Regions from separate parts of the Mesorhizobium sp. M0514 genome, predicted to be linked through region 3. Evidence: predicted binding sites of a transcription regulator. Region 3 holds the regulator's gene; each other region holds the start of a gene.

The links. Region 3 encodes PhoB, which activates phosphate uptake and scavenging genes when phosphate is short. Its sites were predicted from a motif close to TGTCATNNANCTGTCAT; they were not measured.
Region 1: a site for PhoB is predicted at 4,921-4,937, ahead of ppk2 (polyphosphate kinase 2). Genes of this name have one in related genera too.
Region 2: a site for PhoB is predicted at 6,263-6,279, ahead of NKI61_RS24360 (PhoX family protein). Genes of this name have one in related genera too.

What each region holds. Positions count from the first base shown of each region.
Region 1 covers NZ_JAMYQZ010000028.1:45,636-53,636, forward strand. The annotation lists gene hemB (porphobilinogen synthase) at 1-889, shown strand, start outside; gene NKI61_RS14145 (imm11 family protein) at 892-1,656, opposite strand; gene NKI61_RS14150 (DUF1330 domain-containing protein) at 1,797-2,123, opposite strand; gene NKI61_RS14155 (winged helix-turn-helix transcriptional regulator) at 2,300-2,995, shown strand; gene NKI61_RS14160 (dihydrofolate reductase family protein) at 3,106-3,750, shown strand; gene ppk2 (polyphosphate kinase 2) at 3,940-4,860, opposite strand; gene NKI61_RS14170 (aldo/keto reductase) at 5,105-6,148, shown strand; gene NKI61_RS14175 (glycosyl transferase family 90) at 6,169-7,140, opposite strand; gene NKI61_RS14180 (hypothetical protein) at 7,319-7,477, shown strand; gene NKI61_RS14185 (DUF982 domain-containing protein) at 7,550-7,783, opposite strand; gene NKI61_RS14190 (GntR family transcriptional regulator) at 7,893-8,001, opposite strand, start outside.
Region 2 covers NZ_JAMYQZ010000071.1:23,904-31,904, forward strand. The annotation lists gene cckA (cell cycle histidine kinase CckA) at 1-281, shown strand, start outside; gene NKI61_RS24335 (purine-nucleoside phosphorylase) at 366-1,076, shown strand; gene NKI61_RS24340 (ribbon-helix-helix domain-containing protein) at 1,082-1,384, opposite strand; gene NKI61_RS24345 (VOC family protein) at 1,605-2,000, shown strand; gene NKI61_RS24350 (twin-arginine translocation pathway signal) at 2,082-2,606, shown strand; gene NKI61_RS24355 (GMC family oxidoreductase) at 2,657-4,228, shown strand; gene NKI61_RS24360 (PhoX family protein) at 4,294-6,207, opposite strand; gene NKI61_RS24365 (hypothetical protein) at 6,325-6,720, opposite strand; gene urtA (urea ABC transporter substrate-binding protein) at 7,034-8,001, shown strand, end outside.
Region 3 covers NZ_JAMYQZ010000076.1:538-8,538, forward strand. The annotation lists gene xylF (D-xylose ABC transporter substrate-binding protein) at 1-525, opposite strand, end outside; gene NKI61_RS25010 (ROK family protein) at 791-2,026, shown strand; gene phoB (phosphate regulon transcriptional regulator PhoB) at 2,057-2,746, opposite strand; gene phoU (phosphate signaling complex protein PhoU) at 2,763-3,467, opposite strand; gene pstB (phosphate ABC transporter ATP-binding protein PstB) at 3,509-4,333, opposite strand; gene pstA (phosphate ABC transporter permease PstA) at 4,351-5,667, opposite strand; gene pstC (phosphate ABC transporter permease subunit PstC) at 5,664-7,124, opposite strand; gene NKI61_RS25040 (substrate-binding domain-containing protein) at 7,220-8,001, opposite strand, start outside.

The DNA.
Region 1 (8,001 bases), on a different contig from region 3:
CTGGCCGATCTTCGTCATCGACGGCAAGAACACGCGCGAGCCGATCGCCGCCATGCCCGGCGTATTCCGCCTGTCGCTGGACCTCGCCGTCAAGGAGGCCGAGCGGGCCGCTAAGCTCGGCATTCCGGCGATCGCCACCTTCCCCAATGTTGAACTCAGCCTGCGCGACCTGACGGGATCGCACATCCTCGACCCGGAAAACATCATCAACCGCGCAACCCGCGCCATCAAGGACGCGGTGCCGGAGATCGGCATCATCACCGATGCCGCGCTCGATCCGTTCACCTCGCACGGCCATGACGGCATCTTGCGCGACGGCATCATCGTCAATGACGAGACGGTGGAACAGGTGACCGCCGCGGCCGTCATCCAGGCAGCGGCCGGCGCCGACATCATCGCGCCGTCCGACATGATGGACGGCCGCATCGGCGCCATCCGCGACGCACTCGACGCCAACGGTTTTTCGGATGTGGCGATCATGTCCTATGCGACGAAATTCGCCTCCGCCTTCTACGGCCCCTACCGCGAGGCGGTCGGCACCGCGGGCCTGCTCAAGGGTGACAAGAAGACCTACTATCTCGACCACGCCAATTCCGACGAAGCGGTGCGCGAGGCCGAGCAGGATATCGCCGAGGGCGCCGACATGCTGATGGTCAAGCCCGGCCTGCCCTATCTCGACATCATCCGCCGGCTGAAGGACGAGTTCCAGATGCCGACCTTCGCCTACCAGGTGTCAGGCGAATATTCGATGATCAAGGCGGCGGCCGCCAATGGCTGGATCGACGGCGAAAAGGCAATGCTGGAGAGCCTGCTCGCCTTCAAGCGCGCCGGCTGCGACGGCATTCTGACCTACTTCGCGCCGGAAGTGGCGCAAATGCTGAAGGGATAAATTCACTCCAGCACATAACTCTCTTTGACATTTCTTGTTTCGAAGTCCAGCCGACCACGCCCGCAAACCGACATGTCTTGGAACACGTCGGGATTCTTGATGCCTGCTTCGACACAGGCTTCTCTCAATTTGGCGGTGCAAATGACGATGCCCATGTTCTTCTGTTTGAAGATATGCGCATCGCCAACAATCTCCTCCTTGAAATAGAAGCACGCGCCTCCGGCGCGGTCGTAGTGGACGCCTCCATTCTCGCCGATCAAAAGCCTAAACTTCGACGATTCGAGATCCACGGCATCAATCTTGCGAACGATGTCGCAAAGGTAGTGCTTTGGTTCGATCGGCTTTCCGCTCAAATAGAATACGTCGCAGTCGTTAAACACGACCCCATCGGGGTCGACTGACTGCAGAACGTCCTTCAGGCGCTCGGATACAAGCCAGTAACAATGAAAATCTTCTAAGTCTTTTGGTGGCCTGCAATAGTCTGTCGCTTCAGGCCGTAGCCTGGGCGTCTCCGGGTACTCAGGAAAGCCGTATCCCCCAAACTCCGTCGGCCCGAGCAGTATGCGGGATGGCGGCACCAAAGCTTGGGCGTTTTCCAGCTGAAGACAATGGGACCCGCCGCGATATGTCGGTCCGATCTGGAAGAATTTTCCATGTTTCTTGAATTTCGCCTCTTTGCGGAAAACCCGCTCTGGGACTTGAGCTGGCCTATTCTGCGGGCGGTTCCGGTTGGCAAACAGTTTTGCAATGAGTGAAATAATGGTCACGTGCGCGCCTGCTCAGTCTACCGACTTTCGAGTTCAAGACTAAATCGCGTGAGAGTACCCGTCCACCTGCTTCGCGCCCGAAGTGGCGCAAATGCTGAAGGGCTAGCCGGAACCCGGACTTTCCGGGTTCCGGCTTTTCCTCACGCCTTTGGCAAATAAGGAATCGTTCCGGCGAGATCGGTATCGTCGATCAGCTGGAAGCGGCTGTCGCTGCCCTTCCGGCGCTCCGCCACAAACGGGGCGTATTGCGGATCGTTGGTGAAGGCCTCGGCTGCCTTTGCCGACGGAAACGCCATGATGGCGATCAGGCTGGTGTCGAGCGGCTTGCCCTCCAGCGTCTTCACATTGCCGCTGCGGGCGAGATACTTGCCGCCATGCTTGTGGACGAGGTCATGCACCGAAGCGGCATAGGCCGGCACCCATTTGTCGTCCTTCACCTTGATGTCTGCGATCACGTAAGCGGTCATTGTCCAACTCCTCATGGATCGGCACCGGACTGCCCGGTGACGTGACCGCTGCCTCGCATGGCGGCGCCGGACCGCTCCAGTCACAGAACTGTACCGGGGGTGCCAGTACAGCTTCTGTACTGGCTGAACTCAGGTTTTCTGAATAAGGTCCGGCAACATCTTTTGGAGCTCACCACATGACACAAGCCGGTTACAAGCAATTCTGCCCGCTCTCCATGGCCGCCGAGCTGCTCTGCACACGCTGGACCATGGTGCTGCTGCGCGAACTGGTGGCGGGATCGACCCGCTTCAACGATTTGCGCCGCGGCGTGCCGAAAATGTCGCCAACCCTTCTGTCGCAACGGCTTAGGGATCTCGAAGCGGGAGGCATCGTCGAGCGGACCGAGATCGCGACCGAGAAGGGCGTGTTCGAATACCGGCTGACCGAGGCGGGCCGGGATTTGCGCCCGGTTGTCGAGGCGATGGGGTTTTGGGGCCAGAAATGGGTCGAGGCCAGGCTGTCGCTCAAAAACCTCGATCCGTCGCTGCTGATGTGGGACATGCGGCGCAATCTGAACCCCAGTCCGCTGCCGGACGGGCGCACCGTGATACAATTCCTGTACCATGACCTGCCGGCGTCAAAACGATCGTGGTGGCTGATCGTCGAAAAGCAGGGCGAGGTCGATCTTTGCTGGTACGATCCGGGCTTCGACGTCGATCTCTACGTCTCGACCGATCTGTGCACCATGACCTCGATCTGGATGGGGCTGACGACAGTTCACAAGGAACGCGACAAGATCAGCCTGACCGGCGATCTCGACGTCGCCGGCAAGATGCAGATCTGGCTTGGGCTCAGCCCGTTTGCGGTGATGCCGAAGCGCGTGGCGGCTTGAGGTCCCTGCGCATTCCACAGATCGGCTTGCCTCTAAAAATACTAGTTTCAAAATGCAATCAGTTTGAATACTGATTGCAAATCACAACTGGTCACCGAAAGGGAGTCTCCATGTCCAAACTTCGCGTCAATGCCTTCACCTTGTCGCTCGACGGTTTCGGCGCCGGTCCTGACCAGGACCTGCAAAATCCGCTCGGCGTTGGTGGCGAATATCTGCACAAATGGATGACCGGCACCCGCACCTTCCATGAGATGGTCGGCAAGGATGGCGGCACCACCGATGTGGACGACCGGTTCACTGTCCGCAGCTTCGACAATGTCGGGGCCTGGATCCTCGGCCGCAACATGTTCGGCCCAATCCGCGGCGAATGGCCAGACGAGAGCTGGAAAGGCTGGTGGGGCGACAACCCGCCCTATCACGTGCCGACCTTCGTGCTGACCCACTACAAGCGCGACCCCATTGTGATGGAAGGCGGCACCGTTTTCCACTTCGTTGCCGGCGGCATCCACGCCGCGCTCGAACAAGCAAAGGCCGCGGCCGGCGGCAAGGATGTCCGCGTCGGCGGCGGCGTTTCCACCATCCGGCAATATCTGCAAGAGAAGCTCATCGACGAGTTGCATCTGGCGGTGTCGCCGGTGTTGCTCGGGAGGGGCGAGAGCCTGTTTGCCGGGCTGGATATGCTGAAGCTGGGTTACCAGTGCACCGAGCAGGTGGCGACAGCGCTCGCCACGCATGTGACGATCAAGCGGGTGTAGTGGCGAAGTGATAGGCGCAGGCTTCTTTCTCCCCGTTCTACGGGGAGAAATGCCCGGCAGGCAATGAGGGGCAGCGCTGCTTTTGGAGGTTAGCAGCGTCCGACGGCTGTGAATTCGTCGATGCCGGCGCTGCCCCTCATCCGCCCTTCGGGCACCTTCTCCCCGTGAAACGGGGAGAAGGAAAAGTGCTCAATACTTCTCCGGCACGTAAAGCTCGCGCGGCAGGACCTGGCGCTCGTACTCCGGGTTGAACACCCGCTCGGGCAGCGTGATTTCTTCGTGCGGCACGTCCTCATAGGGCAGTTGTTTGAGGAGATGGTCGATGCAGTTCAGCCGCGCCCGCTTCTTGTCGTTGCCTTCGACGATGTACCACGGTGCCTCTGGGATGTTGGTGCGGGCAAACGTCTCTTCCTTGGCCTTGGTGTACTGCTCCCAGCGCACGCGCGACTGCAGGTCCATCGGCGACAGCTTCCACTGCTTCATCGGGTCGTGGATGCGCATCATGAAGCGCATCTGCTGTTCCTCGTCGGTGATCGAGAACCAGTATTTGACCAGCGTGACGCCGGAGCGGACCAACATGCGCTCGAACTCCGGCACGTCGCGGAAGAACTCTTCGACCTGATCGGGTTCGGCAAAGCCCATCACCCGCTCGACGCCGGAGCGGTTGTACCAGGAGCGGTCGAACAGCACGATCTCGCCGCCGGCCGGCAGATGCGGCACGTAGCGCTGGAAATACCATTGTGACTTTTCGCGCTCGGTCGGCGCCGGCAGCGCCACGACGCGGCAGATGCGCGGGTTGAGGCGCTGGGTGATGCGCTTGATGACGCCGCCCTTGCCGGCGGAATCACGGCCCTCGAAAACCACCACTAGCTTCTTCTTGTGGTAGGCAACCCAGGACTGCAGCTTGATCAGTTCCGACTGCAAGCCGATCAGGTCGCGGAAATACTGCATGCGATCGATCGACGGCGGATGCGCGTTCTTGTAGATCTTGGCGATCTCCAACGACAGCGCCGGCTCCGAGATTTCCAGCTCATAGTCCTCGTCGAGCGTGTCGGCGAGTTCGGCTTCCAGCCAATCCCTGGCCGCAGAATTCTGCTTTAGCTCATTCATTTCCACTGCTCCGCTTGCCGGCTGACATGAAACCCTGAGCCGACTCGATATAGGCCGGCAATGACGGTTTTATTGCAAGCCGCCGGCCAGCCGGTCTTCACTGCAAAGCAGCGAGGCATTGCCGATCCAGCGCCCTGGCATGGCGACAAGCCGCTCAAATTGTCCTACAAATAGCGGACCCGTTCGGGCTTCCCCGCCCTTTCCTGCTAAAACCGCCTCCCCACCAAAACTACGAGGATCAGACATGGAATACCGCACGCTTGGCCGTTCCGGCTTGAAAGTTTCGGCGCTGACCTTGGGAACCATGACCTTCGGCGGCAGCGGGCCGTTCGCTGCCGTCGGCAATTCCGATCTCGCGGAGGCCTCGCGCATCATCGACACTTGCATCGATGCCGGCATCAATCTCATCGACACCGCCAATGTCTATTCCAACGGTCTGTCGGAAGAGATCATCGGCGAGGCGCTCGGCGGCAAGCGCAAGAACGACGTGCTGATCGCCTCCAAAGCGCGCATGCGGATCGGCAAAGGCCCCAATGACGAAGGCCTGTCGCGCCATCATCTGATCCGCGAATGCGAGAAGAGCCTGAAGCGCCTCAGGACCGATGTCATCGACATCTATTTCCTGCACGAATGGGACGGCGCGACGCCGCTCGAGGAAACCATCGCCGCGCTCGACACGCTGGTTGCCCAGGGCAAGATCCGCTATGTCGGCTGCTCCAACTATTCCGGCTGGCAGGTCATGAAGGCGCTCGGCATCAGCGACAGCCAGCACCAGCCGCGCTTCGTCACCCAGCAGATCCACTACACGCTGGAAGCACGCGAGGCCGAGTATGAGCTCTTGCCGATCTCGGTCGACCAGGGCCTTGGCGTTTTGGTGTGGAGCCCGCTCGCCGGCGGCCTGCTGTCGGGAAAATACCGCCGCGACAGTCCGACGGCGCGCCAGATCGGCGGCTGGTCGGAACCCCCGATCCGCGACGAGGATCGGCTGTGGCGGATTGTCGACGTGCTGGTCGATATCGGTGCGGCACGCGGCGTTTCGGCGGCCCAGGTGGCGCTGGCCTGGCTGCTCGGCCGGCCGGCCGTCAGCTCGCTGGTGATCGGGGCGCGCAACGAAGCCCAGTTGAAAGACAATCTCGCCGCGGCGAGCCTGACGCTGTCCTTTGATGAACGCCAGCGTCTCGATGCCGTCAGCCGGCCTCCGGTGCTCTATCCCTACTGGCACCAGCAGTTTACGGCGAAGGACCGCTTCGGCCCGGCCGATCTGGTTATGGACCGCAGCGTCATCTGACTTAAGGGCGCCGGAAGCCGCTAGCCCGCGATAAACCGCCAGACCTGCGGATCGGGCTCGATCTGGCCGCTGAGCACGAAATATTTGTAGAGCACGAGCAGGCAGATCGCCTGCTCGGCCCGCTCGTCGGCGAATTTGCGGCAATAGGCGTTGGCCGCCGCAACGATGCGCTGGGCCTCGGCCGGATGTTTCTCGAGATGGTGCACGCGCTCGGCCAGATCGCTGAAGTCGGGCGCCAGCGGCACATAATGGACATCGGGCTCGAGCTGCCCTTCCGCGAACCAGGTCTCATAGGTCGGCGGCGGCATCAGGCAGAGCGAGTTCGAGCTCATGATCCATTTCAGATTGGTCGCGACATCATTGCCTTCGAGCGAGATGATGTAGCGGTAGCGGCGCTGCTGATCGATGCTGAGATAGGGCTTGCGGTATTCCGCAGGTGCTGTCGCCCTCGGCGTGCCGACATCGCAGAACGGCAGATTGCGGGCTGCATCCAGCAACAAGGTGCGGATCGGATTGTTGAGTTCGCCGCGCCAAACGACGAGCGGATGCTTGTCGGCGAAGGCGACATCGTCGGCCGGCATGTAGAAATGACGGAACTTGTTCAGCTTGAACAGGACGCCGTTGCCGTTGTCGCCCGCTATCGGCCGGTCCTTGACGATCGACGGCATCTTCGGCACTTCGATGACGTCGCCGAATTCCAGGTCGATGCGCAGATCTGGGTCGAAATAACGGGTGAACTCCTTCAGATCGTAATAGTACATGCTGCGGTCCGACGGCAGCCGGCTGACCGGCACGGCCTCGGGGCTGGGGCTAAAAGGCTCCCGCAGCGTGTTGTAGTAATTGAGCCGCTGGCGGACCGATGCGTCGGAAAGCCTGGCCTGATCGAGCAGCCGGCCGAGCCGGCGCCGGAAAAGAACCGGCGGCGCGATGTCGCGCATGGCGTTGCGCGCATAGTAGATCAGCTTCTGTGCGTTTCTTTGAAGCGTGGCCATCGGTCGTTTTGATTCGAAATCGGTCGGCGGCGGCTCCAGCAACTGTCCCGCAGCCTTTTCTAAACCATTGTGTTCGCCATCACGCAAGTCCAGAACCGCTGGCATCTGCCCTCGCGGCGCTGTTGTGTTTGCCGGCCAATGCTTCTAGGCAGGATCAGGCACAGCGAAAGGAAACGATATGGCTCGACCACCGAATTACGGTCAGGAACGCAAAGAGCGCGACCGGCAGAAGGCCGCCAAGAAGGCGGAGAAGCTCGCCGCCAAGGTCGCGGCCAAGGAGCGCGCCGAGCCTGAGAACGAGGCAAGTTCGAAAACCGACACCGAAACAGAAAAATAGGCAAGACAGGATCACCGGCCCACGAAACGGGCCGGATCCTGGCAAAATGCCGGTCTGATCAGGCCGATGTGATCAGGCCGGGGCCTTGTCGCTGACGAAGACGTTGACCTCGCGCGCGGCGGCGATGAAGGCGCGTCTTGCGATCATCGCCGGCTTGTCGCCGGCCAGCGCGTCATGGCAGGCCTGCAGCGCTTCGCGGTGCTTAGGGCTGCGCTTGCCGGGCCAGCTGTTGAGCAGGTAATCGGAAGCCTCGCGCACCGTACGCAAGAGCTGAGTGCTTCCCTCCGTGCCCGACTTAACGGTCACGGGTGTTTCAAATCGGTTGTTTTCCATGGGCGCCTCTTACGCCATCGGCGTCCGCGAAGCGAGGCCGAAAGCGGATCGCGACGGCGTTCTTTCGTTTTCGTGACCAGTATCAAGCGGCGACGACGGCAAAACCCCTGGCGCGCAGGCCGCGCCGGTCATTGTGCAACGACGTCACCAGGCGAGCGCGGCTGCCGGCGATATGGGCGGAAAGTCGCGCC
Region 2 (8,001 bases), on a different contig from region 3:
ATGAGGCCTCCTCGGGCGTCGAGGCGCTGGAAGTCTTCGAGGCGCTCGGCGGCAAAGTCGATATCGTCGTGTCCGACGTGGTGATGCCGGAAATGGACGGACCGACGCTGCTCGGCGAACTGCGCAAGCGCCAGCCCGACATCAAGTTCGTCTTCGTGTCTGGCTATGCCGAAGACGCTTTCGCCAGAAACCTGCCGCCGGACGCGCAATTCGGCTTCCTGCCGAAGCCGTTCTCCCTCAAGCAACTGGCCACCGTGGTCAAGGATGTATTGGAGTCCTAGGGCGCCCTAATTCAAAGCTTGCGCAATGACGTGACACTGCCATGATTGCAGGCGAAACGGGCGGCGGGTTTTGGGGAGCATGTCGTGACGCCGCACAACGAGGCTGCCAGGGGCGACTATGCCGCAACGGTGCTGTTGCCGGGCGATCCGCAACGCGCCGAGTGGATGGCAAAGACATTTCTTGAGGCGCCGCGCTGCGTCAACCGCCGCCGGGGCGCACTCGGCTTCACCGGTCTCTATCGCGGCCGTCCCATCAGCATCCAGGCCACCGGCATCGGTGTCCCGTCCTTCCTGGTCTATGCGCATGAACTCCTGGATGTTCACGGCGTAAAAACGCTGATCCGCACAGGCACCTGCGGCGGCCTGACACCCCGCGTGCCGCTGCGCTCCTTGGTGATCTCGCAGTCGGTGCGCGCCGAAAGCGACCAAAGCGGCCAGGTCTTCGGCCTCTACGATGCTGCCGCCGGGCCCGATCCCGGCCTGTTCGCCCACGCTTTGGCCTGCGCCGCCCAGCTCGGCATCGACCACCAGGCCGGGCTGACCATCTGCAGCGATGTCTTCTACCACCCTGAAGGGCGCGACCGCTTTGCCGAAGCGCAGGCGCTTGGCGCTCTCGCTGTCGATATGGAAACCAGCGCACTCTACCGAATCGCGGCGCATTTCGGCGTCCGCGCGCTGTCGCTGCTGACCGTCGTCGACAACATCGTGACCGGCGAACAGACTGCCTATTCCGAACGTCAGGCGCTGTTCACCGATATGGCGCGGCTCGGGCTCGACGTTGCGGCGGAAGGCTAGCTTCCTCAGGCCGCTTCGCGCTTCGGCGTCAGCTCATCCATGTCTGGCCGGTGACCGCGCAGATAGAGCGCGCAGGTGGTACGCAGCATCGACGCGAAGTTGGGAATGGCGCCGTTGATCTCGATCGCCTCGTCATAGAGTTTTGAGATGAACTTCGGCGTCGTCAGGCCTTGGCTGTCGGCAATTTCGTCAAGCAGCGCCCAGAACGTTCCTTCAAGCTGGATACTCGTAGAGTGACCGTCGATGCGGATCGACCGGTTGATCTGTCGATAGCCTTCCGGATCCTGCCCGGCAAAAACCCTGCACATCCTTACCTCCCGATATTGTTGGTTTTGGGCGCAGCGTGTCGCGCCTTCAAGTTATGGTTGTCCCTGCATGTTCGGCCTTGTGGGCCGAATCGGCAATCGGACTTTCGTCTTTAGGCGCAGGCATAGCAGCGATTGCAAATTTAGTCGTGGTAACCGGCTGCCACCACCTTTCGCGCGTGCCGCCCATAATCGCCTCCAGCATGCAGCGGCGGAGACTGATTTGGCGAAGGCAATCCATTCCATGATCCGGGTTCTCCAAGAGGCCAGATCCGTCGATTTCTACAGAAACGCTTTCGGGCTCGATGTCGCCGACAGGCTGGATTTCGAGACATTCACGCTGATTTACCTTGCCAACGCCGAAACGGGGTTCGAGCTCGAACTCACCGTGAACAAGGGCCGCACCGAGCCTTATGAGCTAGGCGACGGTTACGGCCATCTGGCGGTCTCGGTGTCCGATCTCGACAGTGAACACGACCGGATCGGCGCGCTCGGCCTCAACCCCAAGAAGATCGTCGAATTCAACCGCGACGGATCGCTGATCGCGCGCTTTTTCTTCATCGAGGACCCCGACGGCTACAAGATCGAGGTTCTGCAGCGTGGAGGGCGCTTCCAGTAGGGGATTATCGGCCGCATTCAGCCGCGCGACGCCAGCAACGGCGCTGTTCAAGGGCGCAAACAGCAAGCAGGGAGGAACAAAATGGTCACGATCTATGACGCGAGGCTCTCACGTCGTGAACTTCTCAAACGCGGCGGCATCGGCGCGTTGCTCGTCATTTCCGGCAGCGCCGTCATCAGCCCTGAAAATGCCTGGGGGCTCGAGACATCGGCGCTCAAGCCCGAAACCATGGCGACGCTGATCCAGATGGCGCGCGACATCTATCCGCACGATCAGGTGCCCGACAAATACTACGCCATCGCCGTAAAAGGCCATGACGAGCAGGCCGGCAAGGACGCTGCCTACAAGATGATGATCGAAGACGGCATCGCCGACCTCGACAAGAAGTCGGGCGAGGGCGGCTATCGCGGCCTCGGCTGGGAGGAGCAGCGCGTCGCCGTGCTGCAGCAGATCGAGGCGACGCCGTTCTTCCAGTCCATCCGCGGCGGCCTCGTCGTCAGCCTCTACAACCAGCAGGAGGTGTGGCCGATCTTCGGCTACGAGGGCGAATCCTACTCCAAGGGCGGCTACATCGCGCGCGGTTTCGACGACATAGAGTGGCTCTGAGCCCTCCGTCGTTTTGAAACCCCGCAAAGAGGAATTCATGGGAGGAAACCATGGCAGCTTCATTTGATCTCAACAACGACGGCGTGGTCGTGATCATCGGCTCCGGCGCCGGCGGCGGCACGCTCGGCAACGAACTCGCCCAGAAAGGCGTCGATGTCGTCATCCTCGAGGCCGGCGCGCGCCACGAATACGAGGATTTCATCAATGACGAGTGGGGTTCCTTCAGCCAACTCGCCTGGACGGACAAGCGCACAACCTCAGGCGACTGGCGGGTGTCGAAGGATTTCCCCAATTTGCCGGCCTGGATCGTCAAATCGGTCGGCGGCTCGACCACGCACTGGGCCGGCGCCTCGCTGCGCTTCCAGGAGCATGAGTTCAAGACGCTCTCGACCTACGGCAAGCTGGAAGGCGCCAACCTGCTGGACTGGCCGGTCACATTCGCCGAGATGGAGCCTTACTACGCCAAGGCGGAAGCCAAGATGGGCGTCACCGGCACCAATGGCTGGCCGCGGCTGCCCGGCAACAACAATTTCAAGGTGCTCAAGGCCGGCGCCGACAAGCTCGGCTATAAGGAATGTCATACCGGCAACATGGCAATCAATTCGGTCGAGCGGGACGACCGCAACTCCTGCCAACAGACCGGCTTCTGCTTCCAGGGCTGCAAATGGGGCGCCAAATGGTCGACGCTCTACACCGAGATTCCCAAAGGTGAGGCGACCGGCCATCTCGAGGTCCGGCCAAACGCCATGGCGATCAAGATCAACCATGACGCTAGCGGAAAAGTGACCGGCGTCGTCTATGCCGACAAGGACGGCAATCTGCAGGAGCAGAAGGCCCGCATCGTCGCCGTCGCCGGCAACTCGATCGAAAGCCCGCGCCTGCTGCTGAACTCCGAGTCAGCGAAGTTTCCGCAAGGGCTTGCCAATTCGTCGGGGCAGGTCGGCAAGAACTACATGCGCCACACCACCGGTTCGGTCTACGCCATTTTCGACCAACCGGTGCATATGTATCGCGGCACCACCATGGCCGGCATTATCCGCGACGAGGCGCGGCACGATCCCTCACGCGGCTTTGTCGGCGGCTATGAATTCGAGACGCTGTCGCTCGGCTTGCCCTTCATGGCCGCCTTCCTCAATCCCGGCGGCTGGGGCCGTTCATTCACCACCGCGCTCGACCACTATGATCACATGGCTGGCCTGTGGATCGTCGGCGAGGACATGCCGCGCGCGGAAAACCGCATCACGCTGCACAAGGACGAGAAGGACGCGCACGGCATGCCGATCGCCGACGTGCATTTCGATGATCATCCCAACGACACGGCGATGCGCAACCATGCCTACAAGCAGGCCACAGCGCTTTACGATGCGGTCGGCGCGACGCGCTCCTTCCCGACGCCGCCCTATCCCTCAACCCACAATCTCGGCACCAACCGGATGAGTGAAAAGGCGGAAGACGGCGTCGTCAACAAGCACGGCCAGGCGCACGACATCAAAAACCTGTTCGTATCGGACGGCAGCCAGTTCACCACCGGTGCGGCTGAAAATCCGACGCTGACGATCGTGTCGCTGGCTATCCGCCAGGCCGAATACATCGCTTCGCAAATGTCGGCCAAGACGATCTGAGCCGTCCTCCGGGATCGCTACGCGGAACGCGCATGGCGCGTTCCGCCCTTTTTTCCTAGGACTCACTATGCGCCGACCGGCTGTCCGTCCTTGCGGCGGATGGCGACGACGGACGGTCGCGGCAGCTGGCCATCCCTGAAGTCGGGCCACAGCGTCTGCGCCTTGTCGAGCGTCTCTGCATCTTCCGCAGGGTGCTGCACCGACAGGAACAAAGTCGTGCCGTCCGGCGTGAAGCATGGGCCGGTCGCTTCGGCGCCATGCGGGCAGGTGAACAGCAGCTTCGGCAGGCCGCGCGCCGCACCTTCGGTGTCGACGCCATAGACGCCGTCCGGCAGGTCGAAATCATTGGCGCCGTCCGTCGCCACCCACAGCCGCCCCGCCGGGTCGAAGGTGATGTTGTCGGGGCAGACGAACCAGCCATTGTCCGACGTGTCCGGATGGAAGGTGGCGCCGACCTTGGCATCTTTCGGGTTGCCGCAGAGCACGAACAGGTCCCAGGCATAGTTTTCGGCCGTGTGGTCGGCGTCCGCTCCGCGGCCGCCGGGCGGGATCAGTTCGACAATATGGCCCCAGAGATTTTCCGGCCGCGTGTTGGCCGGATTGACCTTTGACTGGTCGCGCTTCTTGTTCTTGGTCATCACCGCATAGACGCGGCCGGTCACCGGATTGGTCTCGATGTCCTCGGGCCGGTCCATCGGCGTGGCGCCGAGCGCATCTGCCGCGAACCGCGTCTTCAACAGCACCTCGGCCTGGTCGGCAAAACCGTTCTCGACGGTAAGCTTGCCCTGGCCGTGCACCAACGGCAGCCACGTCATCGAGCCATCGGCATCGAAGCGGGCGACCGACAGCACGCCATCGTCGAGCAGATCGGCGCCGGAGGCCGGGTTGGCCTTGTCATAGGCCTTGGCCGAGACGAAGCGGTACATATATTCGAAATAGTCGTCGTCACCCATATAGACGACAACGCGGCCGTCCTTGTTGAGGACCACGGTCGAGGCCTCATGCGACATGCGGCCAAGTGCCGTGCGCTTCACCGGCCTGGACTGAGGATCGTAAGGGTCGATCTCGACCACCCAGTCGAAGCGGTTGGCCTCGTTCGGTTCCTTGTCGAGGTTGAAGCGGTCATGGAAGCGGCCGCGGCCATAGATGTCGGAGCCGTCGAAGCCGTAACGGTCGAGCAGGTCGGCAGTCGGCGCCTTTTTCGGGTCGCCGCCGAAAATGTCGGACACGCCTTCCTCGCAGGTCAGCACCGTGCCCCACGGGGTAACACCGCCGCTGCAATTATAGCTGGTGCCGAGCACTTTCGTGCCAGTCGCGTCGGCCGAGGTTTTCATCAGCGCATGGCCGGCAACCGGTCCGGAAACGGTCATTTCGGTGTTGGCGGTGATGCGGCGGTTGAGCGGGCTGTCCGCCACGGTTTCCCACTTGCCGTCCTTCACCTGCACCTCGAGGATCGAATGGCCCATCGCGGCCATGCCGAGATTGACCTGTTCCCTGGTCATCGTCTTGCCGGCATCGCCCTCGGTCATCCCCGGAAACATCACATTGGGCGAGATGTATTCGTTGTTGACGCAGAGCAGGCCATGATCGGAATTCACCGTGCCCTTGGGCAGCGGCATGAAGGCGATGTAGTCGCAATTGTAGCCGAAGCGCTTTTCCTGTTCCTCCGCCGCGACCTTGTTGCCGTCGAATTCGGCGAGGCCGGCTGCAAGCGGGTCGCCCCAGCGCGCGACGATGGTCGTCTCATAGCCTTCGGCGGCGGCATGGGTCTTGTCGTAGACCCGCTTCAGCTCGGGAAAGCCGAGCGTCGACTGCGCTGCGGCGGCATGCGTTTCGCCGGCAAACAAGGAGCCGACAAAGCTGCCGCCGGCAATCAGCGCGCCGGAGGCGAGGCTGCCTTTCAAAAGAGACCGGCGCGAGACGCGCTCGGCAATGATTTCGCGGATGACGGGGGAGGATGAAGACGGTGTATTGGCCATGGTGTCTGCCTCTCAGGGTGGATGTTACGGCGCACCGTTGCCCTAGTCTGCTTAGGCAACATTCACATGACATAAGAGGAAGGTTTTGCCGCAACTGGGCGCGGCACTACGCATCGCTCAGCCCTTGGTGCAGGTCGAGGCGGTGAAGGCGCCGTCGGGCTGCTTCAGAATGATGTCGAATGACGGGGCGGTCTCGCCGTCCAGTGTTGCCTGTGTCATGGAGACGGAGTTGCCACCGGTGGTATAGCCGCCCAGCGGCCCGAGCCAGGTTATCTCGCCATTGGCATTCATCTGATAGTTGTAGCCTTGCGTCGCGGTGCCGAATGTCACCGGGCCGGTATAGACATTGCCCTTGATGGTGATGTCGCCGAGGTTGAGGAAGGCGCCGAGCAGGTAGACCTCGCAATGATAGGTGCCGTCCGGAAGCTTGCCCTCGCTGAAATCGGCGCGCGCGGCGCCGCTCGTTGCCATCAGCAGCAGGATGCCGGAAATGCATGAGGTGCGAGATGTCATGACGTCACTCTTTTGAAGGGCGAGCTTGCCCTATTTTTGCGCGGTACCGCAACATTGTTAGCCCGGAACACACGGCCGGAGATCAAAAACTAGGCATTTGTCTCAATTGGGCAAAAATTAGGCAAAAGCCATGTGCGCTGCGCAAATTTGCCTCAATCAATTTTTACCGGCTGCCTTTTTGTTTCTCCAGGCTAATATACCAACCGGCTGATAACGCTCGGCTATTCCATCTTCGTGAGCGGCGCCTTCGCGTTTGGCACGGCAGTTGCTTTGCATTGTCGCGGTGCAATCAAACAGCTTGGGAGTCTTCGGTATGAGGGGTAATTTCTCCACAATAACAAAAATGTTTTCGGCGGGCGTGATCGCCGCCGGCCTGTCGATGTCGTCTCCGGCCAAGGCCGCCGAAGACACGATCAAGGTCGGCATTCTGCATTCGCTGTCGGGGACCATGGCGATTTCGGAGACGACGCTGAAAGACGCCATGCTGATGCTCATCGAAGAGCAGAACGCCAAGGGCGGCCTGCTCGGCAAGAAGCTCGAGGCGGTCGTTGTCGATCCGGCCTCCAACTGGCCGCTCTTCGCCGAGAAGGCGCGCGAGCTGATCTCGAAGGACAAGGTCGCCGCCGTGTTCGGCTGCTGGACCTCGGTGTCGCGCAAATCGGTGCTGCCGGTGTTCTCGGAACTCGACAACATCCTGTTCTACCCCGTCCAGTATGAGGGCGAGGAAAGCGAGCGCAACGTGTTCTACACCGGCGCTGCCCCGAACCAGCAGGCGATTCCTGCCGTCGATTATCTCATGAGCGAGGACGGTGGCTCGGTGAAGCGCTGGGTGCTGGAAGGCACCGACTACGTCTATCCCCGAACCACCAACAAAATCCTCGAGGCCTATCTGAAGGCCAAGGGCGTCGCCGCCGAAGACATCATGGTCAACTACACGCCGTTCGGCTTCTCCGACTGGCAGACCGAAGTCTCCGCAATCAAGAAATTCGGCTCTGCCGGCAAAAAGACCGCCGTCGTCTCGACCGTCAATGGCGACGCCAACGTTCCGTTCTACAAGGAACTCGGCAACCAGGGCATCAAGGCCGAGGACATCCCGGTCATGGCCTTCTCGGTCGGTGAGGAAGAGCTGGCCGGTCTCGACACCGCCCCGCTGGTCGGCCATCTCGCCGCCTGGAACTATTTCGAGAGCGTCGACACACCCGAAAACAAGAAGTTCATCGCCGACTGGCACAAGTTCATCAAGAATGACAAGCGCACCACCAACGACCCGATGGAAGCCCA
Region 3 (8,001 bases):
GGCTTCCTTGAGCACTTCCATCGAGCCCGAGAACAGGAAATCGGCATTCGGATCCGAGCCCGAGCCCTTGATGAAGACATAGTTGCCTTCGGGCTTCGCCTTGAACACTTCGCGGGCCTGCATGCGGCCGACTTCCTTGTTGTCGAAGGTCAGGTAGAAGACGTCCTTGTTCTCGATCAGGCGGTCATAGCCGACGACCGGAATGCCTTCGTCCAGCGCCTTCTGCACCGCCGGGCCGATGGCCGAGGCGTCCTGCGCCAGGATGATCAGCGAGTTGGCGCCCTGCGAGATCAGGCTTTCGACGTCGGTCAGCTGCTTGCCGGGATTGGACTGCGCGTCGGCGGAAATGTACTTGTCGCCGGCAGCCTCGATCGCCGTTTTCATCGCCGCCTCGTCGGTCTTCCAGCGCTCTTCCTGGAAGTTCGACCACGACACGCCGATGACCTTGTCCTTCGCCTGCGCGACCGACACCAGCGCCAGCGACATGGCGACACCCGCCAGCATGGCGGCTGCAAATCTGTTCATCATAATCCTCCCTGCGCCGCGTGCGGCGCGACAAAACTGGCCCGAGGGCCGGCACACAGAGGCCCTATTTTTTCGAGCCTCGAAAAAATACTGGTTCAATGATAAGGCGCTGTCAACATCGATTCTGATGGATTCTGATGGCCTTGCCGAATTTTTTCGAGGTCCGCAATAAACAATGACAGGGCTGCCGGCGTCTGCCAATATTTGGCTGGTGCCGTCGAACGCCTTCACTATCATGAGGCGCGAGGAGGCCGGGAGGAAACAAATGTCGGTTGGAATCCGCCACGACGATCTGCGCCGTCGCAACCGTGCGATGGTGATTTCAGCCGTGCGCCGGGCCGGCCAGCCGTCGCGGACCGAGATTGCGGCGACCACCGGCCTCAGCCACTCGACCATATCGGCAATCTCGTCTGATCTGATTCAAGAAGGCATCCTGATTGAAGGCAAACCTGGCGAGACCGGCGCACTGAAACGCGGCCGGCCGCAGGTGGGCCTTGGTCTCAACCCGGAAGCGGCGGCGGTGATGACCGTCGTGCTGTCGCTCAATTTCCTGTCCGTCACCGTCATCGACTATGCCGGCCACGTCGTCGCCGAGGAACAGCGCCGGCTGGACACGCTGACCAAGCCGCGCGACGAGCTGATTGGCGAATGCGTAGCAATCGTCCGGCGGCGGCTTGAGGATCCCGACCTCGATGTCCAGAGCATCGCCCGCATTGCCATGGGCATCCAGGGCATCACCGATTCGCAGGCGCGCGCCATGCTGTGGTCGCCGATCACGCCACTGACCGACATTGCCTTCGCCGACATGTTGGAAGCGGAATTCGGCATTCCGGCCACCATGGAGAACGACTGCAATATGATGGCGGTGGCCCTGCAATGGCGCCAGCCCGAGCGCTACCGCGACAATTTCATCGCGATCCTCTTGTCGCACGGCATCGGCATGGGACTGGTGCTGAAAGGCGAACTGTTCACCGGCACCCATTCCTCGGGCGGCGAGTTCGGCCACATGATCCACCGTCCGGGCGGCGCGCTCTGCCGCTGCGGGCGGCGCGGCTGCGTCGAGGCCTATGCCGGAAACTACGCCATCTGGCGCAGCGCCAAAATGATGGGCGAGGATGCCGAGCCGGTCGATATCGGCGACGCTGATATGCGCGCACTCGCCGCGCGCGCCCGCGAAACCGACGGCCCGGAGCGCGAAGCCTATCGCAAGGCCGGCGAGGCGCTCGGCTTCGGCCTCGGCAGCCTGTTTGCGCTGATCGATCCGGCACCCGTCGCCATGGTCGGCGTCAGCGCCGCCGCGTTCGACCTGATCGAACCGGCATTGCGCGAAGCGATCGCCCAGACCGCCGGCGGCCAGCACTCGAAGTCGATCTCCTTCGACACCGAGCCCAACGAGCTGCCGCTGATCCGCGAAGGCTGTGCCATGCGCGCGCTCGGCTTCGTCGATCAGGAGATTTTTGCGCCGGGTATTCAGCCCAAATCCGGCAAGCATGTCGCGTGAATGGCCGGCAACGGCGCGACGCGCAGGATCCTAGTCTTCCCTGATCGCGTAGCCGGCGCCGCGAATGGTACGGATGACATCCGGCATGCGGCCGTTGTTGACGGCCTTGCGCAGCCGCCCGACATGCACGTCGACGGTTCGCTCGTCTATATAGATCGTCTCGCCCCAGACATTGTCGAGCAGTTGGCTGCGCGAGAACACGCGGCCGGGATGGCGCATCATGAATTCGAGCAGCCGGAACTCGGTCGGTCCGAGCCTGATCTCGCTCTTCTTGCGGTAGACCCGGTGCGATTCTCGATCGAGCACGATGTCGCCGACCTTGAGCACGCTCGACAGCACTTCCGGCTTGGCGCGGCGCAGCAGCGCTTTCACGCGCGCCATGAACTCCGGCGTCGAGAATGGCTTGACCAGATAGTCGTCGGCACCGGTGGACAGGCCGCGCACGCGATCGCTTTCCTCACCGCGCGCGGTCAGCATGATGATCGGCAGCCGCTCGGTTTCGGGCCGCACTCTAAGCCGCCGGCAGAGCTCGATGCCGGAAACAGCGGGCACCATCCAGTCGAGCACCAGGAGATCGGGCACGTTTTCCTGCAGGCGGATCTCGGCCTCGTCGCCGCGTGTCACCACCTCGACGTGATAGCCTTCGGATTCGAGGTTGTAGCGGAGGAGCACGCCTAGCGGCTCCTCGTCCTCCACGACCATGATGCGTGGCGCGATCATAGGCAGTTCACCCTCATCAGGCCGGCGTGGCCATCGCCGTCTCGTCCTGCTTCGGACGATTGGCGGGCAATTGCTGGCCGGTCAGCACATAATACGCATTTTCGGCGATGTTGGTGACATGATCGCCGATGCGCTCAAGATTCTTGGCGCAGAACAAGAGATGCGTGCAGGCGGTGATGTTGCGAGGGTCTTCCATCATGTAGGTCAAGAGCTCACGAAACACGGACGTGTATTTGACGTCGATGCGCTCGTCGTCATTCCTGAGTTTTGCAAGAGCTGCCGCATCGGTGGCGGCATATTCCTCGACGACGCCTTGCACCTGGATCAGCACCAGCTGCGCCATGGCATCGATGGAGTGCGAGAGGTCGCGCGGCGTGACGCTCAAGCCCACGGTGCCGACGCGTTTGGCGATGTTCTTGGCGAGATCGCCGATGCGCTCGAGGTCGCCGGCCATGCGGATCGAGCCGACCACGGCGCGCAGATCGTTGGCCATCGGCTGGCGCTTGGCGATCAGCGTGATGGCGCGGTCGTCCAGTTCGCGCTGGCGCGCATCCATGATGGCGTCGTCGGAAACGACACGCTGTGCCAGCGCATTGTCCGAATTGAGCAGCGCCCTGGTCGAGCCGCTGACCATCGAGCCTGCCAGATCGCCCATGTCGCGGATCAGCTTGCTGATCTGCCCGAGCTCTTCATCGAAGGAGGCGACGGTATGTTCACCCATGATCTTGGTCCTCGTGCCTGAAAATTCACCCGCCGGACGGCTCAGCCGAAGCGGCCGGTAATGTAGTCCTGGGTGCGCTTGTCGTCGGGGTTGGTGAACATCTTGTCGGTGGCGCCCTCCTCGACGAGATAGCCGAGATGGAACATCGCTGTACGCTGCGACACGCGCGCCGCCTGCTGCATCGAGTGGGTGACGATGACGATCGTGTAGTTCTGGCGCAGTTCGTCGATCAGCTCCTCGACACGGGCGGTGGCGATCGGATCGAGCGCCGAGCAGGGCTCGTCCATCAGGATCACCTCCGGCGACACGGCGATGGCGCGCGCGATGCACAGGCGCTGCTGCTGGCCGCCGGACAGGCCGGTGCCGGGCTCCTGCAGGCGGTCCTTGACCTCGTTCCAGATCGCAGCCTTCTTCAGGCTCTGCTCGACGATCTGGTCCATGTCGGACTTGCGCTTGGCCAGCCCATGGATGCGCGGGCCGTAGGCGACGTTCTCGTAGATCGACTTCGGGAACGGGTTGGGTTTCTGGAACACCATGCCGACGCGGGCGCGCAGTTCGACGACATCGATGTTCTTGTCGTAGATGTCGTCTTCATCGAGCGTGATCTTGCCGGTCACCCGCGCCGAATCGATGGTGTCGTTCATGCGGTTGAGGCAGCGCAGGAAGGTCGACTTGCCGCAGCCGGACGGGCCGATCAGCGCCGTCACCTGGTTCTGGCGGACGTCGAGATTGACGTCGAACAACGCCTGCTTCTCGCCGTAGAAGACGCCGACCTTGTCGCCGCGCATCTTGATGACTTCGTTCGACTTGGCGTTCATTTTGTCGCCCACTGCATTCTCAAGGGACTGTTCGGTCATGATGTTCATACCAAATTGCCTTTTTTCTACCAGCGCCGCTCGAACCGGCGCCGAAGCACGATCGCGGTGATGTTCATGGCCATGAGGAAGACGAGCAGGATGATGATGGCGCCGGACATGCGCTCGACAAAAGCGCGCTCAGCCTCGTTTGCCCACATGTAGATCTGCACCGGCAGCGCGGTCGCCGGATCGAAAGGCGTCGTCGGATAATCGGCGACGAAAGCGACCATGCCGATCAAGAGCAGCGGTGCTGTCTCGCCGAGCGCACGCGCCAGGCCGATGATGGTGCCGGTAAGGATGCCTGGGGCGGCAAGCGGCAGGATGTGGTGGAACACCATCTGCATCTTGGAGGCGCCGAGCCCGAGCGCTGCCGAGCGGATCGACGGCGGCACCGCGGCAAGGGCGGCGCGCGTCGCGATGATGATGGTCGGCAGCGTCATCAAAGTCAGCACCAGGCCGCCGACGAAGGAAGCCGAGCGCGGCATGCCGAGGAAGTTGATGAACACGGCAAGGCCAAGCAGACCGAAGACGATCGACGGCACCGCCGCGAGATTGTTGATGTTGACTTCGATCAGGTCCGTAAAGCGGTTCTTCTTGGCGAACTCCTCGAGATAGATCGAGGCGGCGACGCCGATCGGCAGCGCCAGCAAAAGCACGATCACCATCATGTAGAACGAACCGATGATGGCCACGCCCATGCCCGACGTCTCGGGCCGGCTGGAGGCGCCATAGCTGAACAGGCCGGTGTTGAAATGCTCGGCCATCGCGCCTTCGGCTTTGAGCTTGTTCATCCAGTCGATCTGCTGGTCGGACACCTTGCGGCGCGCTTCATCGACGCCGAGGTCGATCTGGCCCTTGAAGGCCGAGTCGAGATTGGCGGCGGCCAGGATGTCGACGTCACGCGTCGTGCCGATCACCGACGGATCGGCGGAGACGATGTCGCGCAGCTGGACGCGGGCGCCTTCCGACAGGAAGCCCTTGAGCTTCAGCATCATCGGCTTGTTGGCCGGATCGATGCCGAGCTTGGCCACCAGCGCGTTTTCGGCGAGCTTGGGATAGTTCGCCTTGATCAGCACGGTAGGGTCGGTCGCGCGCTTGCCGGAGGGATCGATCACCTTCTCGTCGAAGGTGACCGGCAGCGTCACCGTCGTCTGCCAGAAGGCGGTGTAGCCTTTCGAGACGATGGTGATCAACATGATGGCCAGGAACGCCAGGCCCACCGAGATCGCAATCACGCCATAGATGCGGAACCGGCGTTCGGCGGCGTAGCGCGCCTTCAGCCCGATGTCGCGGCGCGGACGCGCGACGGCACCCGCCATCGTGTCCAGGGGGATGTCGGTCATTCGTACTGCTCCCGGTACTTGCGCACGATGTAGAGGGCGACGATGTTCATCACCAGCGTCAGCGCGAACAGCGTCAGGCCGAGCGCGAAGGCGACCAGCGTCTGCGGCGAGTTGAACTCGAGATCGCCGGTCAGCTGGTTGACGATCTTGACGGTGATGGTCGTCATCGCCTCGAACGGGTTGGCCGTCAGATTGGCCGCGACGCCCGCCGCCAGCACGACGATCATCGTCTCGCCGATGGCGCGCGACGCCGTCAACAGGATGGCGCCGACGATGCCGGGCAGTGCCGCCGGCAGGATCACCCGCTTGATCGTCTCGGAGCGCGTGGCACCGAGGCCGAGCGAGCCGTCACGCATTGCGCGCGGCACCGCGGTGATGATGTCGTCGGACAAAGAGGACACGACCGGGATCAGCATGACGCCCATCACCAGGCCGGCGGTGAAGATGCTCTGGCCCTGGATGAAGGGAGAGCCGCCGGTGAGGGCTGCTGAGAGGTCGCGCAGGAACGGTCCGAGCGTGACCACGGCGAAGATGCCGTAGACGATGGTCGGGATGCCGGCCAGCAGTTCAAGCGCGGGCTTGACCACCGACCGGACGCTGCGCGAGGCGTATTCGGACATGTAGACCGCCGACATCAGCCCTACCGGCACTGCGACCAGAAGCGCGACGGCGGCGATGTAGAGCGTGCCGGCGAGTAGCGGGATCAGGCCGAACTGACCCTGGCTGCCGCCGGAACCGGCGGCGGCGAAACGCGGATCCCACACCGTGCCGAAGAAGAAGCTCATCGGTGATACGCTTTCGAAGAAGGTGATCGTCTGGAACAGCATCGACAGCACGATGCCGACCGTGGTCAGGATGGCGATGGTCGAGGCCGCAAGCAGCCCCCACAGCATCAGCTTCTCGACATTGTTGCGCGCCCTGGCGCGCGGCGCGATCTGCCTCAGCGCATAGAAGGCGCCGGCGACCGACAGCGCGAAGGTCAGCACGGCGCCGAACAGGCCGAGCCGGTCCTGGACCTGGTTCGCCTCGACCGCGATCGGGATCATGTAGTCCTGTGTGTCGCTGGCCAGTGCCACGCCCTTGGCGGCGAGCAGCGGCTGCAATTCGGCGAAAGTAGCGGGAAGTGCGGTATCGCCATCGAGCCGGCGCAAGCCCTTGGCCAGGCTCTTCACCAGGCTGGCGTCGAGCGCTTCGCTGGCGACCTTTGTGTCGGCGGTGCGCTCGGGCAAAGCGGCATGGATATGCCGGTCGAGATAGAAGGAAGAGCCGATATCCCAGACGGCGAGCAAAAGGACGGCAGGCAGGACCGCGAGCAGAAAGGCCCACCAGCCATGATAATGCGCGCGCGAATGCGGCTTGACCTTGCCGGTATCCTGCGCCGCGGCGCGCTGGCGGCCGACCACAAAAGCGACCACGCCTATGACGATGATTATGGCGAGTACGAGCAAGGACGACATAACCCACCCCAGGGAAAATTCAGATCGCCGCCGCCGTTGCGGCAAGCGGCGAAATCAGGGCGCGGAGTTCATCCGCGCCCTGATCCGTCCGTTGATTACATTGTCTTTCCGGCGGCGAAGGCGTCGCGCTGGCCCTGACGTTCGGCGTCGGGAGCGGAAACCAGGCCGTACTGGGCGAGCGGGCTTTCCGGGCCGATCATCTGGTCATCAAGGAAGAACTCGACATATTCCTTGAGGCCAGGAACGACGCCCAGATGCGCCTTCTTGACGTAGAAGAACAACGGCCGCGACACGGGGTACGTGCCATCGGCGATGGTCTGCGTCGAAGGCACGATGCCTTCCACGGTAGCGACCTTCAGCTTGTCGGCATTGTTCTCGTAGAAGGCGAGGCCGAACACGCCAACGCCGGTCTTGTTGGAGTCGATGCGGGCGAGCGTCTCGGTGTAGTCGCCGTCAATGTCGACAGCCTTGCCGTCCTTGCGGATGGCGATGCAGGTCTTGCCGATTTCCTTGTCGTCGGCGATGCCGGCAGCCTTCAAAGCGGCCTTGTCGCAGCCGGCGTCGAGCAGCTTGGTCTCGAACACTTCACGGGTGCCGTGCTTCTCACCCGGGATATAGGCGGCGATATCCCAGTCGGGCAGCTTCGGATTGACCTGGTTCCACTTGGTGTTCGGGTTGTCGACCAGCTTGCCGTCGACCACCAGCTTGGCGGCGAGCGCCTTGTAGATGTCGGCGGGAACCAGCGCCCAGTCCGGACCCTTGATGTCGGTGGCAAAGACGATGCCGTCATAGCCGATGCGGACTTCCTGGACGTCCTTGACGCCGGCGTCGGCGCAGGACTTCAGCTCGTCCTTCTTGATCGGGCGCGAGGAGTTGG